3 regions of the Pseudoalteromonas sp. J2K-J979 genome follow, and region 2 is predicted to be linked to each of the others. Evidence: predicted binding sites of a transcription regulator. Region 2 holds the regulator's gene; each other region holds the start of a gene.
The links. The regulator LexA, encoded in region 2, represses DNA repair genes until DNA is damaged. The targets are predictions, from matches to a motif close to TACTGTATNNNNATACAGTA.
Positions count from the first base shown of each region.

Region 1 (5,692 bases), 1.6 Mb from region 2:
CATATCAATCCCTTCTAACAAAGGTTTTAAGGTTTCATTTTCTTTATCTGCAAATTCAATTGCACGCTCTAGATTATCAATTACTGGCAGTAATTCATTTGAAAATTTTTCTAATGCAAATTTGTGCGCTTTTTCTACATCCTGTGCAGCACGACGACGAACATTGTCAACTTCAGCTGCTGCACGCACAACACTGTCTTTTTGATCGGCAATTGTTTGATTTGCTGCTTCTAATTCTGCAGATAATAATGCAATCTCAGCTTCAGGGCTCATCTCTTGCTCTGGTTGAACATCTTGCTGTACTTCTTGTTCAGCGGCTTGTTCATTTAATTCTGCTTCCTGTGAAGCCTGATTTGTTTGTTCTGACATTATTTCTGATCTCCAATTCTTTACAACTGCGGTAATTATGGGGATGGAATTTTTGCTTTCAAGAGTTAATTAATCAAGAAATGTAAATTCCGTTAAGATTGCAGCTATTTGTGCTGACTTTTTGCAAATAATACAAAAACGACCTTGGTAGCCACCGTTTGAAAAGTAAGGCACACTCACTATCATCAATTGCTCAAAACCATGAAAGGGAATGTCATCACCGAAGATAACTGACACCCCCTGAGTAAATGCTAACTTCTCCTCAACAAAACTCAGTAAGGGCGTGCCAATACAAGGCTGTTCAGAACCTTGTAATGATTCATACAGGTAACTTTCGCCTACGACGATAGAATTATCTGACCCTAATTTATCAAATAAAAGGCGCGTCCATTGTGTCAGTGAACCATGACAAAACATCGGCGCTGTCTTCGCCATGGCTCGCATTCTCTTTAACCCTTCTAACAAAGGCTGCGCAGAAAAAACCGTATTCAACCAAGCATTAAACTGTAACCGGATTGCTTCATTGGCTTCGAGTGGTTTAGTAATCACTACATTTTGGCTTTGCCCCTGGCGGTCAAATAATAAAATCAGCCAACTTTGCTGATCAAAATCCAGTACTTCAACGCGAAAAATAGCCTGTGATGTCACCGTTGGTAAACCAACACAAGCGCATAACTTATAGCGTTGGCTAATTGAATGAGTAAACTGAATTAACGCCTCTTGGCTGGGCTGCCAAAAAGCGGCAATTGATGAAAGATCAAATAATTCATTCAACCAAAATTGATACCCTTCTTTAGTCGGCACTCGTCCTGCAGAGGTATGCGGCGAGTAAATTAACCCCAACTTTTCAAGTCTAACCATTGCATTGCGGACAGTCGCAGAGCAAACCGCCATCCCCTTTTGTTTTGCAATTAATGCCGAAGGCACAGCGAGTCCTGAACCATTGCAATGCAAGTCCATCAGTGAGGTAAATACTTTGAGATCACGAGGATTTAGTTTCATAACGAGTTTATGTGGGCGCGCTTATTTATTTTCAAGTAGCAGAGCTTTTGGATATACTGAAATTATATTAACTTTCAGTCAATAACCATGAATAAGACTTTCTCCACCATCGGCCTGATTGGCAAACCCAACCATGCTGGCGCAAACTTAACCTTAAAAAAATTGGACAGTTTTCTGGATGCTTTGGGTTACACAGTATTGATCGAACAACAAGTTGGTCTAGAAATGAAGGTTGATGCCTCACGAACGGTAGAGCTAGTTGATCTGGGCCGCCAATGTGATTTAGCCATTGTCGTCGGTGGTGATGGAAATATGCTAGGGGCTGCGCGAGTATTGTCTCGCTTCGATGTGGCCGTGATTGGAGTAAACCGGGGCAATTTAGGTTTTTTAACTGATTTAGACCCTGATAATTTTGAAGCCGATCTCGAGCAAGTTCTCAGTGGCCATTATATTCAAGAAAAACGCTTTTTGTTGGAAGTCGAAGTGTATCGCCACGAAAAGCTCAAAAGCACTAACTCAGCGGTCAATGAAGCCGTTTTGCACGCAGATAAAGTCGCACATATGATTGAATTTGAGGCCTTTATCAATGACGATTTCGTATATTCACAAAAATCAGATGGGCTAATTGTTTGCACGCCAACGGGGTCAACGGCCTATTCCCTTTCTGGTGGCGGGCCTATTTTAACCCCTGAACTTAACGCGATGGCCTTAGTCCCGATGTTTCCCCATACATTATCTAGTCGGCCGCTTGTTGTCGATGCAGACAATGAGATTCGCTTAAAACTCAGCCTAAAAAATGATGATAATCTGCAGATTAGCTGCGATAGTCACATCGTGATGGCTGTGATGCCAGGTGATGAAGTTGTGATCAAAAAAGGCGATAAACCACTGCGCTTAATTCACCCTAAAGAGTATTCTTATTACAACGTGTTAAGGCAAAAATTAAAATGGGGCAGCCAATTATATTGATTTATAAATTTGCATAAAAAGAGTGTTTTAATTTTGTTGTAGTTTCAGTATGCTGCAGCTGTTTTCAGTGCCAATTTATTAGGAAAATAATAATAATTATGACTTATGTAGTACTTTTATCTGTAATTTTATTGATCGCGCTTTTCTCAACTTATACAGTGATAGAAAAAAACCGAAAAAAAGCAGAAGCCCTCAAGAAACAATTATTCAATGAGCGGGTCAAAATCGTCACTGATAACTATAAAAAACAACTCAGTTATTTTAGTGAAGCCAAATTACTCAGACCAAAGCACTTACCAGCAATGCAAGCCATTGCGAACAATTTTTTTGTTGTGCAAGCTCATAATGATAATAACCTAATATTAATGGAAGCATGCCTAGATAATCTCTCAAACGTGTTAGCCAGTGAAATGGCTAAAACCCACGTCACAGGTCACAAAGATGAGCTTGCTGAACGGATATTAAACTTCGCGACTGAGCTGCCTTCAGGGCGCGGTTTTAATAAACTATTCTATGAAGAGCAATTACCTGCTCTGGTATTCACTCTGAAAAGCCCTGACATTTTACCTTCAACCGAAGATGAAACGCCCGACCAAGCATCATCAGAAATACACAATGATGATAAAGAAGCTGTTATTTAATCAGATTGAGTCATGCATTATTGGCTTAAAAGCAACATTAAATAATTAAAAAAATATTTGCGCAATTTACAAATACTGTATAAATTAACAGTTAATGAACTGGATGGATAAACAGTATGTTAATTGCGTTAGAAGTTTCAAATTTTGCTATTGTCAGCCAACTCAGCACTGAGTGGTCAGCAGGTATGACTACCATTACAGGTGAAACCGGTGCTGGAAAGTCTATTGCTATCGACGCGCTTTCTTTATGTTTAGGTGAACGCTCAGAAGCTGCAATGGTACGCCCAGGCGCTGATAAAGCAGAAGTCACCGCTCAATTTGATATTCGTCATTTACCCAAAGCTAAAGCATTTTTAGCTCAACATGATTTGCTAAGTGATGATGAATGTATTTTGCGTCGGGTGATTAGCCATACTGGACGCAGCAAAGCCTACATTAATGGCTCAGCAGTCACTGCAAGCCAACTTAAATCCCTCAGTCAATTATTGATTGCTATTCACGGGCAGCATGCCCATCAATTGTTGAGCAAAAATGATCATCAACTCCAACTTCTTGATGAATATGCCGGTCATTTTGACTTACTGCTCGCCACCAAAGACTTGTTTAAACAATATCAAAACCTTAAAAAAGAGCATACGCAATTACTGCAGCTTCAACAGCAACAGCAAGCCCAACAGCAGCTTTTAGAGTATCAGGTCGCTGAATTAGACGATTTTGCTTTGGAGCCAGGTGAATACGAAGATGTCGAATCTCAACATAGTTTATTAAGCCATACTCAAACATTACTTGAGTCAAGTCAGCGTGAACTTCAGCATCTCTATGATGAAGATAACGGCAACGCATACAGTATGGTACAACATAGTGCCAATAAGTTTGCTGAACTTGCTCAAATCGATCCTCAGCTCAGTTCAGTGGCCGACTTATTGTTTGAAGCAGCTGTGCAAATTGAAGATGCATCGGCTCAAATTAGACGTTACCAAGAGAAAACAGAGTGTGACCCAAACACATTAAACGAAGTCGAAGAGCGTATGGCCAAAGCTTTAGAATTAGCGCGAAAACATCATATTCGACCAGAAGAATTGCCAGAGTTTCATACTCAGTTAGTCAATTCGTTGACTAAAATTAGCCATGATTCGAAGCGATTACACCAACTCGATGCTGAGATTGAGCATACAAGAGAAGCATACTATTGCAATGCTAAACAATTAAGTGATAGCCGCAAGACCGCAGCCACAGAGCTAAACACATTAATTTCTAACAGTATGCACACACTGTCAATGGAAAATGGCATTTTTGAAATCGTTCTAAATTTTGAAGCGAATGCGACGCCTAGTGCGCATGGCGCTGATAAAATTGAATTTATGGTTTGCACCAACCCTGGTCAACCCATGCAGCCTTTAGCAAAAGTGGCATCTGGCGGTGAACTTTCACGTATTAGTTTAGCGATTCAGGTTATCATCGCGGCTAAAGTGACAACGCCCACCCTTATTTTTGATGAAGTGGACGTGGGTATTTCTGGCCCGACAGCATCTGCGGTTGGCTTACTGTTACGCCAATTAGGTCAGTCAACACAAGTGATCTGTGTAACCCATTTACCGCAAGTAGCTTGCAGTGGGCACCATCAATTCTTTGTTGCAAAATTCAGCGATGGCAAGCAAACGCATACTCAAATGCGCCACCTTGACCAACAAGGTCGTGTTAATGAAATTGCCCGTTTACTCGGGGGCAATAATATTAGTCAGACCACTCTGTCTAACGCCCAAGAACTACTCGAAGCGTGTGCCTAGTTTGAGTGCGATATCGAACAGTTTTTACCTCATATAAATAAAAAAGGTAAGCAAAGTGCTTACCTTTTTTATTCGTTCATGCTTGTTATTGAACTTCTAGATAGTCCAAAATTCCTTCAGCTGCATTTCGGCCTTCAAAAATAGCTGTAACCACCAAATCTGAACCTCGTACAGCATCACCACCAGCAAAGATTTTCGGGTTGGTCGTTTGATGAGTGTGTCCCGAACCTTGTTCTGGTGCAACAATTCGGCCCCATTGATCGCATTCGACACCAAATGGTTCAAGCCAAGGCATTGAATGTGCTTGAAAGCCAAATGCCATAATCACTGCATCTGCAGCTAATACATGTTCCGAACCACTCACTTCTTCGGCTCGGCGACGCCCTTTAGCATCCGGTTCACCTAATTGTGTTTTAACCATTTGCACACCGGTGACTTGACCTTCAGAATTTAAGATCATCCCTTTAGGTTGTACATTAAACTCAAAACGTACCCCTTCTTCTTTAGCATTTTTTACTTCACGGGCTGAGCCAGGCATGTTTGCTTCATCGCGTCGATATGCACAGACAACATCACTGGCACCTTGTCGAATTGACGTTCTCACGCAATCCATTGCTGTATCACCCCCACCCAATACCACGACACGTTTGTTCGCCATATCTTGATAAGGGTACGCTTCGTTATCAAATCCCATTACTTTATTTGTGTTAGCAATTAAGAAAGGAAGTGCGTCAAACACACCATGCGCCTCTTCATTTTCTAGGCCACCACGCATGTTTTTATACGTACCTACCCCAACAAAAACAGCGTCATATTCTGAAAGTAATTGCTCGAGTTCAATGTCTTTTCCAACTTCAGTATTTAAGCGAAATTCAACACCCATATCAGTAAAAATTTCACGGCGCTTTTCCATGACTGACTTTT
Region 1 is NZ_CM200281.1:1,307,881-1,313,572, reverse strand. It holds gene grpE (nucleotide exchange factor GrpE) at 1-369, opposite strand, end outside; gene AC3KVK_RS06085 (HrcA family transcriptional regulator) at 439-1,371, opposite strand; gene nadK (NAD(+) kinase) at 1,459-2,340, shown strand; gene AC3KVK_RS06075 (hypothetical protein) at 2,439-2,981, shown strand; gene recN (DNA repair protein RecN) at 3,098-4,768, shown strand; gene AC3KVK_RS06065 (glutamate synthase small subunit GltD family protein) at 4,854-5,692, opposite strand, start outside.
Region 1: a site for LexA is predicted at 3,055-3,074, ahead of recN (DNA repair protein RecN). Genes of this name have one in related genera too.

Region 2 (5,692 bases):
TAATAAAGCCCACATCAACTAACCGTTTATTATCAATCTCCGCGCTTTGCTCTGCCTCTTCTAAAGACGGTTTGCCATTCAATCCAGTAATGTCACAAAACACGTCATATAGAGGGACGAGAGCAAATGCAAACGCAAACATTCCCGCACATGTAATCAGCAGCTTAAATAACAATTTATTATGTAAAGAAGCCATTATTTTATAACCGGAGGTTTATCAAACGTATGATACGGAGCTGGTGAAGGCACTTCCCATTCGAGTCCATGCGCACCCTCCCATACTCTCGCAGTCGCTTTTTCTCCCCCTTTAATACACTTAATCACAACCCATACAAACAGTAGCTGCGATAGACCAAAAGCAAAACCACCAATACTGATGATTGCATTAAAATCAGCAAATTGAAGAGCGTAATCAGGAATACGTCTTGGCATACCAGCTAGACCAACAAAGTGCATAGGAAAGAAAAGTACATTAACACTTATAAGTGAGAGCCAAAAATGCGCTTGTGCCCACCCTTGGTGATACATGTTGCCTGTCCATTTTGGCAGCCAATAATACGCAGCTGCCATGATAGAAAAAACAGCACCAGTTACGAGAACGTAATGGAAATGCGCAACAACAAAATAAGTATCATGATATTGAAAATCTGCAGGGGTGATTGCCAGCATCAAACCTGAAAACCCTCCTATTGTGAATAGCACAATAAAAGCGATACTAAACAACATCGGGATTTCGAAACTAATTGAACCACGCCACATAGTGGCGACCCAGTTAAAGACCTTAACACCTGTAGGTACCGATATCAGCATCGTGCTATACATAAAAAATAGCTCTCCAGCTAAAGGCATCCCCGTGGTAAACATATGGTGAGCCCATACAATGAAAGATAAAAACGCAATTGAGGCAGTTGCATAGACCATTGAAGCGTAGCCAAACAAAGGTTTACGAGAAAAAGTAGGAACAATGGAAGAGATAATACCAAAAGCGGGCAAAATCATAATATACACTTCTGGATGACCGAAAAACCAAAAGATATGTTGAAACATGACTGGGTCGCCGCCACCCATAGCATTAAAGAAGCTAGTCCCAAAATATTTATCCGTGAGAACCATTGTTACTGCTCCTGCTAAAACAGGCATCACAGCAATTAATAAAAAAGCAGTGATCAACCAAGTCCACACAAACAATGGTAATTTCATCCACGTCATGCCTGGAGCGCGCAAATTTACAATCGTCACAATGACATTAATCGCCCCCATGATAGAACTAATCCCCATAATGTGAACAGCAAACACAAAAAATGCTGTACTATCATTGCTATACGTTGTAGATAGAGGTGCGTAAAAGGTCCAACCGAAATTAGGTCCACCACCTTCCATAAAAAGTGACATGAGTAAAATAGAAAATGCAAAAGGGAGTATCCAGAAACTCCAGTTATTCATTCTAGGAAGCGCCATATCTGGTGCGCCAATCATCATTGGGATCATCCAATTTGCCAACCCCGTAAAAGCAGGCATCACAGCGCCAAAAACCATAATGAGTCCATGTACTGTTGTCATTTGGTTAAAAAAATCAGGTTCAACCAACTGTAATCCAGGCTGAAATAGTTCAGCTCGGATAACCATAGCCATCGCACCGCCGACTAAAAACATAACCAAAGAAAAGATAAGGTACAATGAGCCAATATCTTTGTGGTTTGTTGTAAATAGCCAACGCTTTATTCCACTTGGGGTAGCGTGAGAATCCGAATGTTCATGAGTAAGCGCGGTCATATTATTATTCTTCCTTCATTCTATTCTTTACGTCACTTGGCTGAACAAGATCCCCAGTATTATTTCCCCAGGCATTTCGCTCATAGGTAATAACGGCTGCAAGCTGTTTTAAAGAAAGTTGTTTTACGTAGGCTTGCATAGCCGTACCTGGTTTACCATGCAAAACTATGTCGATATGATCAATGATATCGCCCTTTGCTATAGGACTATCCTTGAGCGCAGGGAATACGCCACCTAGACCTAAACCGGTAACCTGATGACATGCTGCACAACTTGCGATATAAACTTGCTCGCCCAATGTCATTAACTCCTCTTCTGATAATGTCTGGTCTAATAGCTTCAGATCAGCTTGAGCTGCTTGCGCATTTTCTTTTTTCGCATTGTTAAGCCAAGAGTCAAAAGCATCTGGCTCGACGGCTTCGACCACCACTGGCATAAAGCCATGATCTTTCCCACAAAGTTCAGCACATTGACCTCTGTATATTCCAGGCTCGTTTACTCTAGTCCATGCTTCATTTATAAAACCTGGATTCGCATCTTTTTTAACAGCAAAATCAGGGACCCACCATGAGTGGATAACATCATCAGAAGTCATCAAAAAACGAACTTTGCGATTAGTTGGGATAACCAGTGGTTTATCGACTTCAAGTAAATAATTTTCAGTTTTAGTTATATGGTTATTAATTTGGTCTTGTGGTGTAGATAAAATGGAGTAAAAACTTAAGTCATGTTCGATATACTCATAGTGCCATTTCCACTGTGACCCCGTTATCTTGATGGTAATGTCAGCCTTAGATGTATCTTCCATCGCAATAAGGGTTTTCGTCGCAGGAATAGCCATTAAGATTAGAATCAAAAATGGAATGGCGGTCCATAATATTTCAACTTTGGTGCTTTCATGAAACTGTGAAGCAGTCACACCTTTAGACTTACGATGATTGAATAAGGCCCAAAACATAATAGAGAAGACAATAACTCCTATCACACAACAAATTATAAAAATTGTCATATGTAGGTTATAAACATTCTCGCTGATGTCAGTTACACCTGTAGTCATATTGTATTTGCTTTGTGCAAAAACATTAGACGATGTAACAAACATAACGAGCAAGGACATAAAGACCTTACCCATAACACACTCCTTTAGTGAAGAAATTTAAGCACGCCAAATTATTTCTTCATTATTATTATTAACTAGAATCCAATAGATGATTTTTCAATCAGCTGTAGTTGAAAACTAGTCAAGGATGGAGTGTTAAGCAAGAAAGGGGGTGAGAAATATAGCAATAAAAAATAAAGTGCGACAAGCGCACTAAAATAAATACAATTAAATCAGATTGTTAAATATAAATCGAAACAAAAATAACATTAACATCTTTTTTACATCCAATCAGCATTACGAATAACGCCAACCGCAAGCCCTTCAATATCAAGAGCTTCTTCAGACAAATCAACAATTATCGGATTGAACTCTTCGTTTTCAGCATGAAGGTAAACTTTTTTGCCCTTTTGCTCAAAACGCTTGACCGTCACATCCTCGCCGACACGAGCAACAACAACTTGGCCATTTAGTGCAACAGCACATCGATGAACGGCTAACAAATCACCATCCATAATACCAATATCTTTCATGCTCATCCCATCGACTCTTAACAAGAAGTCTGCGGCTGGTTTAAATAACATCGGATCAACTTGGTAATGACTTTCTACATGTTCTTGAGCCAAAATAGGTTCACCAGCAGCAACTTTACCAATTAGTGGTAAACCAAGTTGTTCAGGCTCATCATCTTCGACCAACCTTAAACCTCGACTTGCACCAGGCACCATTTCGATAAAGCCTTTTTTTGCAAGGGCTTTGAGGTGTTCCTCTGCTGCATTTGCACTTTTAAAGCCTAGCGTATTAGCTATTTCAGCGCGTGTAGGAGGCATGCCTGTATCTTTAATAAATACCTTTATTAGCTCTAGTATTTGAGCCTGACGTTTTGTAAGTGGACGCATACACTGGATTTCCATACAGTAAAGATAACTGTAATTATATACAGGGTAAATGAAAGCGCAATATATTATCGACTTTCTCAAACAGATAGTTAAAATAAAAACTCAGACAGCAAAAAGCCCGACTCATTGAGTCGGGCTTTTCTTAATAGGAGCCTGGCGATGTCCTACTCTCACATGGGTAATCCCACACTACCATCGGCGCTGTTTCGTTTCACTACTGAGTTCGGAATGGAGTCAGGTGGGTCCAAAACGCTATTGTCACCAAGCAAAATTTTGCCGCTTTACCGCTTTCGCCGTAAAACTAAATTCGGAAGGCTGATTTTAAAATTGTCTACTTCAGTCTATCTAACTTCTTGCTTATTTATCAGTGCTTCATACAAACCACTTTGGCGTTGTATGGTTAAGCCTCACGGGTAATTAGTATAGGTTAGCTTAACGCCTCGCAGCGCTTCCACATCCTACCTATCAACGTTGTAGTCTCCAACGGCCCTTTAGTGGAGTTAAACTCCAAGTGAGAACTCATCTCGAGGCTCGCTTCGCGCTTAGATGCTTTCAGCGCTTATCGATTCCGAACGTAGCTACCGGGCAGTGCCATTGGCATGACAACCCGAACACCAGCGGTTCGTCCACTCCGGTCCTCTCGTACTAGGAGCAGCCCCTCTCAATTCTCAAACGCCCACGGCAGATAGGGACCGAACTGTCTCACGACGTTCTAAACCCAGCTCGCGTACCACTTTAAATGGCGAACAGCCATACCCTTGGGACCGACTTCAGCCCCAGGATGTGATGAGCCGACATCGAGGTGCCAAACACCGCCGTCGATATGAACTCTTGGGCGGTATCAGCCTGTTATCCCCGGAGTACCTTTTATCCGTTGAGCGATGGCCCTTCCATTCAGAACCACCGGATCACTATGACCTACTTTCGTACCTGCTCGACTTGTCCGTCTCGCAGTTAAGCTTGCTTCTACCATTACACTAACCGTACGATGTCCGACCGTACTTAGCAAACCTTCGTGCTCCTCCGTTACTCTTTGGGAGGAGACCGCCCCAGTCAAACTACCCACCAGGCACTGTCCGCAACCCCGATTAGGGGCCTACGTTAGAACATCAAAACTACAAGGGTGGTATTTCAAGGACGACTCCACAACAACTAGCGTCGCTGCTTCAAAGTCTCCCACCTATCCTACACATGTAGGTTCAATGTTCAGTGCCAAGCTGTAGTAAAGGTTCACGGGGTCTTTCCGTCTAGCCGCGGGTACACAGCATCTTCACTGCGATTTCAATTTCACTGAGTCTCGGGTGGAGACAGCGTGGCCATGGTTACACCATTCGTGCAGGTCGGAACTTACCCGACAAGGAATTTCGCTACCTTAGGACCGTTATAGTTACGGCCGCCGTTTACCGGGGCTTCGATCAAGAGCTTCTCCGAAGATAACCCCATCAATTAACCTTCCGGCACCGGGCAGGTGTCACACCGTATACGTCATCTTTCGATTTTGCACAGTGCTGTGTTTTTAATAAACAGTCCCAGCCACCTGGTTACTGTGACTGCCAACAGCTTAAGGAGCAAGTCCTATCACCGTCAGCAGCGTACCTTCTCCCGAAGTTACGGTACTATTTTGCCTAGTTCCTTCACCCGAGTTCTCTCAAGCGCCTTAGTATTCTCTACCTGACCACCTGTGTCGGTTTGGGGTACGATTCAGCATGAACTGAAGCTTAGAGGATTTTCCTGGAAGTATGGCATCAACAACTTCACTACCGTAGTAGCTCGTCTCGTATCTCAGTCTTAAGAACCCGGATTTGCCTAAGTTCTCAACCTACTTACTTTCACATGGACAACCAACGCCATGCTTGCCTAGCCTGCTCCGTCTCCCCATCGCATTCATGCCGAGTACGGGAATATTAACCCGTTTCCCATC
Region 2 is NZ_CM200281.1:3,326,131-3,331,822, forward strand. It holds gene AC3KVK_RS15210 (cytochrome c oxidase assembly protein) at 1-196, opposite strand, end outside; gene ctaD (cytochrome c oxidase subunit I) at 196-1,773, opposite strand; gene coxB (cytochrome c oxidase subunit II) at 1,778-2,905, opposite strand; gene lexA (transcriptional repressor LexA) at 3,154-3,771, opposite strand; rRNA gene rrf (5S ribosomal RNA) at 3,923-4,037, opposite strand; rRNA gene AC3KVK_RS15235 (23S ribosomal RNA) at 4,168-5,692, opposite strand, start outside.

Region 3 (5,692 bases), 1.2 Mb from region 2:
TGAACGCAAAAGAACCGGAGTTGATTATCAATTCAGACATGCCTTATTTAGAGAGTTTATATTTAGATCTTCATCAGCACCCTGAATTATCTTATCGAGAAAAAGAAACGTCACATCGCCTAGGAAAAGAGCTCGCTCAGTTAGGCTTTACAGTAACAAAAAATATTGGAGGCTTTGGTGTAGTTGCGTTACTTAAAAATGGTGAAGGACCTACCCTCATGATCCGAACTGACACTGACGCTCTTCCAATCACTGAACAAACAGGAAAGCCCTACGCTTCAAAAGTACGGACTATCGATTTGCAAAATAATGAAGTTGGAGTAATGCATGGATGCGGTCATGATATTCATATGACTAGCTTTATTGGTACTGCTCGAAAACTTGTCAATGAGCAATCTCAATGGAAAGGCACGCTGATGATGGTTGCCCAACCAGCAGAAGAAGTCGGAGCGGGTGCCAAAGCAATGTTACAAGAAGGGTTATTCTCTGAGTTTGCATTACCCGATGCCGTTTTAGGGCTTCATGTTAGCGCAGATCTTGAGTCTGGAAAAGTCGCGGTGCCCAATGACTATGCCCTTGCTAGTGTTGATTCTGTTGATATCATTGTCAAAGGGAAAGGCGGACATGGTGCGTATCCACATACAACAATAGATCCTATCGTGTTAGCTTCGCGAATCGTTCTTGCTCTGCAAACCATTACCAGTCGCGAGGTTACACCATTAGAGCCTTCGGTTTTAACTATTGGATCCATTCATGGGGGAACAAAACATAATATCATTTCTGATGAAGTGAAATTGCAACTCACACTTCGTTCTTATAACTCAGAGGTACGCGATCAGCAAATAGCTGCAATCAAGCGCTTAACAGCAGGCATTGCACTGAGTGCGGGCCTTGATGACTCATATTATCCGCAAGTTATTGTACATGAAGAAGAATCTATCCCATCAACTATAAATCATACTAAATTGGCACAATATATTAAGAGCAGTATTTCTATCGAGCTCGGCCAAGCTAATGTGATAACAGCTGATCCTGTAATGGCTGGTGAAGACTTTGGACTTTATGGTCGGACCAAGCACCAAATCCCTATCACCCTCTTTTGGCTCGGCAGCGTTGAACCTTCTCGATACAAAAACGCAAAGAGCAATAATGAAACCCTTCCATCTTTGCATTCAAGTTTATATGCACCCGATTATTCAAAAACTATTGAAACAGGTGTCAGAGCCATGAGTGCAGCCGCTTTACACTTATTCAACTTACCTGATGATAAACGCATCAAATGAATATGTAGGAGTTTTGAATACCCATAATCATTTAGATGTTACTTATTGCCCGACGCTTTTCGCTTTCTTTTAAATCGACGAGTCGGTGTGGGCCCTTTAATATATTTAAAAGCACTGGCATCACAGCTCGATGACAAAGAGATAAGTTGATTGAGTTGTTCCAACAAAGGTTGCATAAACCCTTGGTAGCTTTGTTCTTTTCGAGATATTGCAGCCAAACCAGCTTCCCATTTAGCTGTTAAATCAGGTCGGGTAATCAAGTCTGGCAACATTTCAATCAGGCTTCTACCTGCAATCGTTGATACTATCTTTTTACCTTCCCGTTTTAAAAAATCACGCCTAAAAAGTAATTCAATAATCCCAGCTCGTGTTGCTTCTGTACCTAGGCCATCCGTCTCTTTGAGTATTTTTTTGATGCTGGGATCTGTGACAAACCTGCTAATTCCTGTCATCGCACTTAATAAGCTCGCATCATTAAAATACGCTGGAGGCTGAGTGTACTTCTCCAGCAGGTCACCAAATGGACAGTGCAACCGCTGACCTAAAGTCAATGACGGTAAAAGCGGCTCAATTTTGGACTCCCCTTTACCTAAAAGAATTTTAAAACCTTGTTGCAGTTCTTCTTTGGCTGTAGCGCTAAACTTTCCTCCCGCTATCTCCACTTCGACTTTTGTTTCATTGAAAATGTAAGGTGGGTAAAATTGGATTAAATAATGCCGTGCAATTAACTGGTAAAGTTTTAATTCATCTTTATCAAGGCTGCTCACAGGCAACTTTTTACTGGTGGGGATGATTGCATGGTGCGCTTCAACCTTTGAGTCATTCCAACATTTAGAACGAATCGATAAGTCAGCTTGTTGGATAAGTGAGTCTGATTGGCCCTTATTGTGTTTAATAGCATCAAGCACTTGCTCAGCCTCAGCAAAATGCTCGGTTGGTAAATAACGATTATCTGAACGTGGATAAGTGATCGCTTTATGTTTTTCATATAAATTTTGGCACACATTTAATACAACTTGCGCAGACATGCCATATACTTTGGCGGCATCAATCTGCAATGACGACAAGTTATAGGGCAATGGTGATGTGTGGCGTTTTTCTTTTTGAGAAAGTTTAGTGACTAATGCTGATTGGTTCTCAATTCTTTTAACTACATTTTCAGCTAATGCCTTTAACAAAATTCGTCCATCTTCATCTTGATAAGGCTCGCATGCGGCACTTGGTTGCCATTTAGCGGTAAAATCTTCTGCTTTATCAGTTTTTAAATGCGCATGTACTTCATAAAAGGGCTTTGCAATAAAGTTTTCAATTTCAAGATCTCGACGCACTACCAACCCTAAAATCGGTGTTTGTACTCTTCCTACTGATAAAACGCGGTGGCTGCCAGCCTGCTGGCCAGCTAAAGTATACGCACGAGTAAGATTCATACCAAAGAGCCAGTCCGCACGAGACCGTGCTAAAGCAGACACAGACAGAGGAACAAAGTCGATATTTCTATTTTGATTGAACAATGATTTCTTCACTGCAGAGGGGTTCAAGTCACTGACTAATAAACGCTGAACAGATGCTTTTTTTTGTTCATTAACGCCAACAAAATCAATTACCTCATCTACTAACAACTGCCCTTCTCTATCAGGATCTCCTGCATGAATTAGCTCATCAGCTTGTAAAATCAACTTTTTGAGAATATTAAACTGCTTTTTAGTTTTTGGTTTTACACTGAGTTGCCATTTTAACGGGATGATTGGCAAATCATTAAGCTGCCACTTTTTAAATCTAGGATCATAACTGTCAGGTTCTGCTTGTTCTAACAAATGCCCGATACACCAAGAGACAACATCGCCATTGCTGGCTTTAATAAAGCCTTCCCCTTTTTGTAGAGGTTTCGGGAGTACATCAGCTATCGCACGTCCTAATGAAGGCTTTTCTGCAATATAGAGTTTCATACTCAAAATTTACAACTGTATATAATAACAGTAATGATAATTCTGAAAGTGCTAATTAGCTAGTTGTTTTTGCTTACCTATAATAAAACCAAAAACCAAAGGTGCAAAACATAACGCTACGACAAGGGTGTTTGAAAGAGGGATGATCGTTTTATATATCGAGTCTATCACTTCGTATTCTAGAAAATGCTTATCCACTATTTTAAAAAGCTGTATGAGTATAACAGGGATAAAAACTAATTGAGCAGTGACTGATAGTCTTAGTGAAATTCTATCCTTAATACCTAAGATTGCGATAGCACTCATCCAAATAATATCGTTGAAAGCCCAAAAAAAATAACGATAAAATTTTGCTGTATCATACTCATATAGGAATGGAGTAATGATAAAACTTATTAAAAAAGAGACGAATGTTACAGCAGAAAACCAACAACCTGATTTAAGTTTAAATTTAAAGGACAGAACGAATGCAGCCAAAACTAGTAATAGCTGATAATTTAAAAAAGTTTGTAGGAATATATCATTCATAATTTGGTAAAATGGAAGCTTTCACTTCCATTTCAATTATTTCGACTTAGGTGGTTCTTTTGGTGGATCATCGCTTCCACCACCACTGCCTGGCATATAAGTATATTTATCAATTCTTTTCATTTCATTTATCCTTAAATAAAACTAAGACAATTACTTAGCGTTTGCAGTAAATCGTCTTTTATGAAAAAAATCAACCGTAAATTTACTTTTGTACCTCAATCGGATCAGACTCTTTCGCTTTACCTTGCATAATTGAAATCTCAACACGGCGATTACGTTTGCGCGAATCCGTATCTTCATTTGGCACTAACGGCCGAGTATCAGCATGACCTATTACCATCATACGGTTTTTATCGAATCCCCTCACCTTCTGCATTTCGCTTGCTACAGCCACTGAACGTTTCGCTGATAAATCCCAATTATTAAAATATAGTTCATTACTTACTTGATAATCATCTGTGTGGCCAGAAACGGTAATCTCGCCAGGAACATCTTTCAAGAGTTCAGCTATTTGTTGAATAATGGGTTTAAATTGTGGTTGCAAAAAAGCACTTCCAGATGGAAACGAACCATTTTCTCGAATACGAATAATAATTTGCTGACCCAGTGATTCGAGCTCTATTGCCCCATCCATGATTTGCTCTTCAAGCTGTTGCGCTATTTTTTTAACCAGCTCATTAACTTGTTCTTGGTCAGCCGTACTTTCAGCTTGGCTCGATTCATTTTTCGCTGTACTTTGAGATTCACCACCACGCTTATTCCCACGCTGTTCTTGGCGCCCCCCAGCCGAATCTTCATCACCGGCTTGAAACTCCAACATTTGCTGTGTCATCTCAACTGTTTGCTGTTGAATTGTCTCAATAGGCGACGGCTCAGGCTTTCCTGGGCGGAACTCCATAGCGATCACACTTGTGCCTTTTGGAATATCTTTTACCTCAAGCTTATTTTGAACACCAAATGCAAATTTCATCGAGCCCGCTATTTGCTTAAATTTCAGTACATCCATTTCTGACATAGCTAACAACAATACAAAGAAACACATCAGCAATGACATTAAGTCTGCAAACGTCCCCATCCAAGCAGGCAAACCTGGGGGAGGGCATTTGCAATCTTCGGCTTCATCAGACATAACAGCTAACCCTCAGTGTCTATTTGGCGTTTAGATTCTGGTAGGTAATTTTTAAGTATCCCTTCAATTACTTTTGGGTTTTGACCATCTTGAATCCCGAGCACAGCATCTAAAATTAATTTTTGATTTAGTTCTTCTTCGTCTTTGCGCTTTTCTAACTTAGCTTGAATCGGGATCGCGATAACATTGGCCAAGAAGGCCCCATAAAGAGTCGTTAACAAAGCAACCGCCATCGCGGGTCCTATCGCTTTCGGATCATCCATGTTTGATAACATTGCAACCAAACCGATCAGTGTACCAATCATTCCCATTGCTGGAGCTACATCACCCAACGCTTTAAATAAAGTGGCGCCAGCATCATGCCGTGTTGACGTTAATGAAATATCTTTTTGTAGGGTTTCTCGCACGACATCGGCATCATGGCCATCAACCAGCATATCGACCCCTTTTTGCATAAATGCATTTGGTATCTCTGCTTCTTCAAGAGCAAGGAACCCTCCTTTTCTGGCGGAATCAGCTAGCTCAACAGCTTTATCGATGAGCTCTTCAGGCGTCTCAAGCTTAAACATAAACGCTTTTCCAGCCACTTTACCAATTCCAAAAAACTGCCCCATCGTAAAGTTTGATAGCACAACAAATAATGAACCACAAAAAACAATGAGCACAGAAGGAATATCAACGAACATTCCTAAATCGCCACCGAGAATCATTGCCATAACAATAAAGCCGATCGCACCAAGCATTCCTATTAACGTTGCTAAATCCACTGGCCCTCCAAGGGAAATTTTAATTAAAATTGGTAA
Region 3 is NZ_CM200281.1:906,231-911,922, reverse strand. It holds gene AC3KVK_RS04315 (M20 metallopeptidase family protein) at 1-1,283, shown strand, start outside; gene AC3KVK_RS04310 (DNA topoisomerase III) at 1,322-3,229, opposite strand; gene AC3KVK_RS04305 (flagellar motor protein MotB) at 3,963-4,889, opposite strand; gene pomA (flagellar motor protein PomA) at 4,895-5,656, opposite strand.
Region 3: a site for LexA is predicted at 3,243-3,262, ahead of AC3KVK_RS04310 (DNA topoisomerase III). Genes of this name have one in related genera too.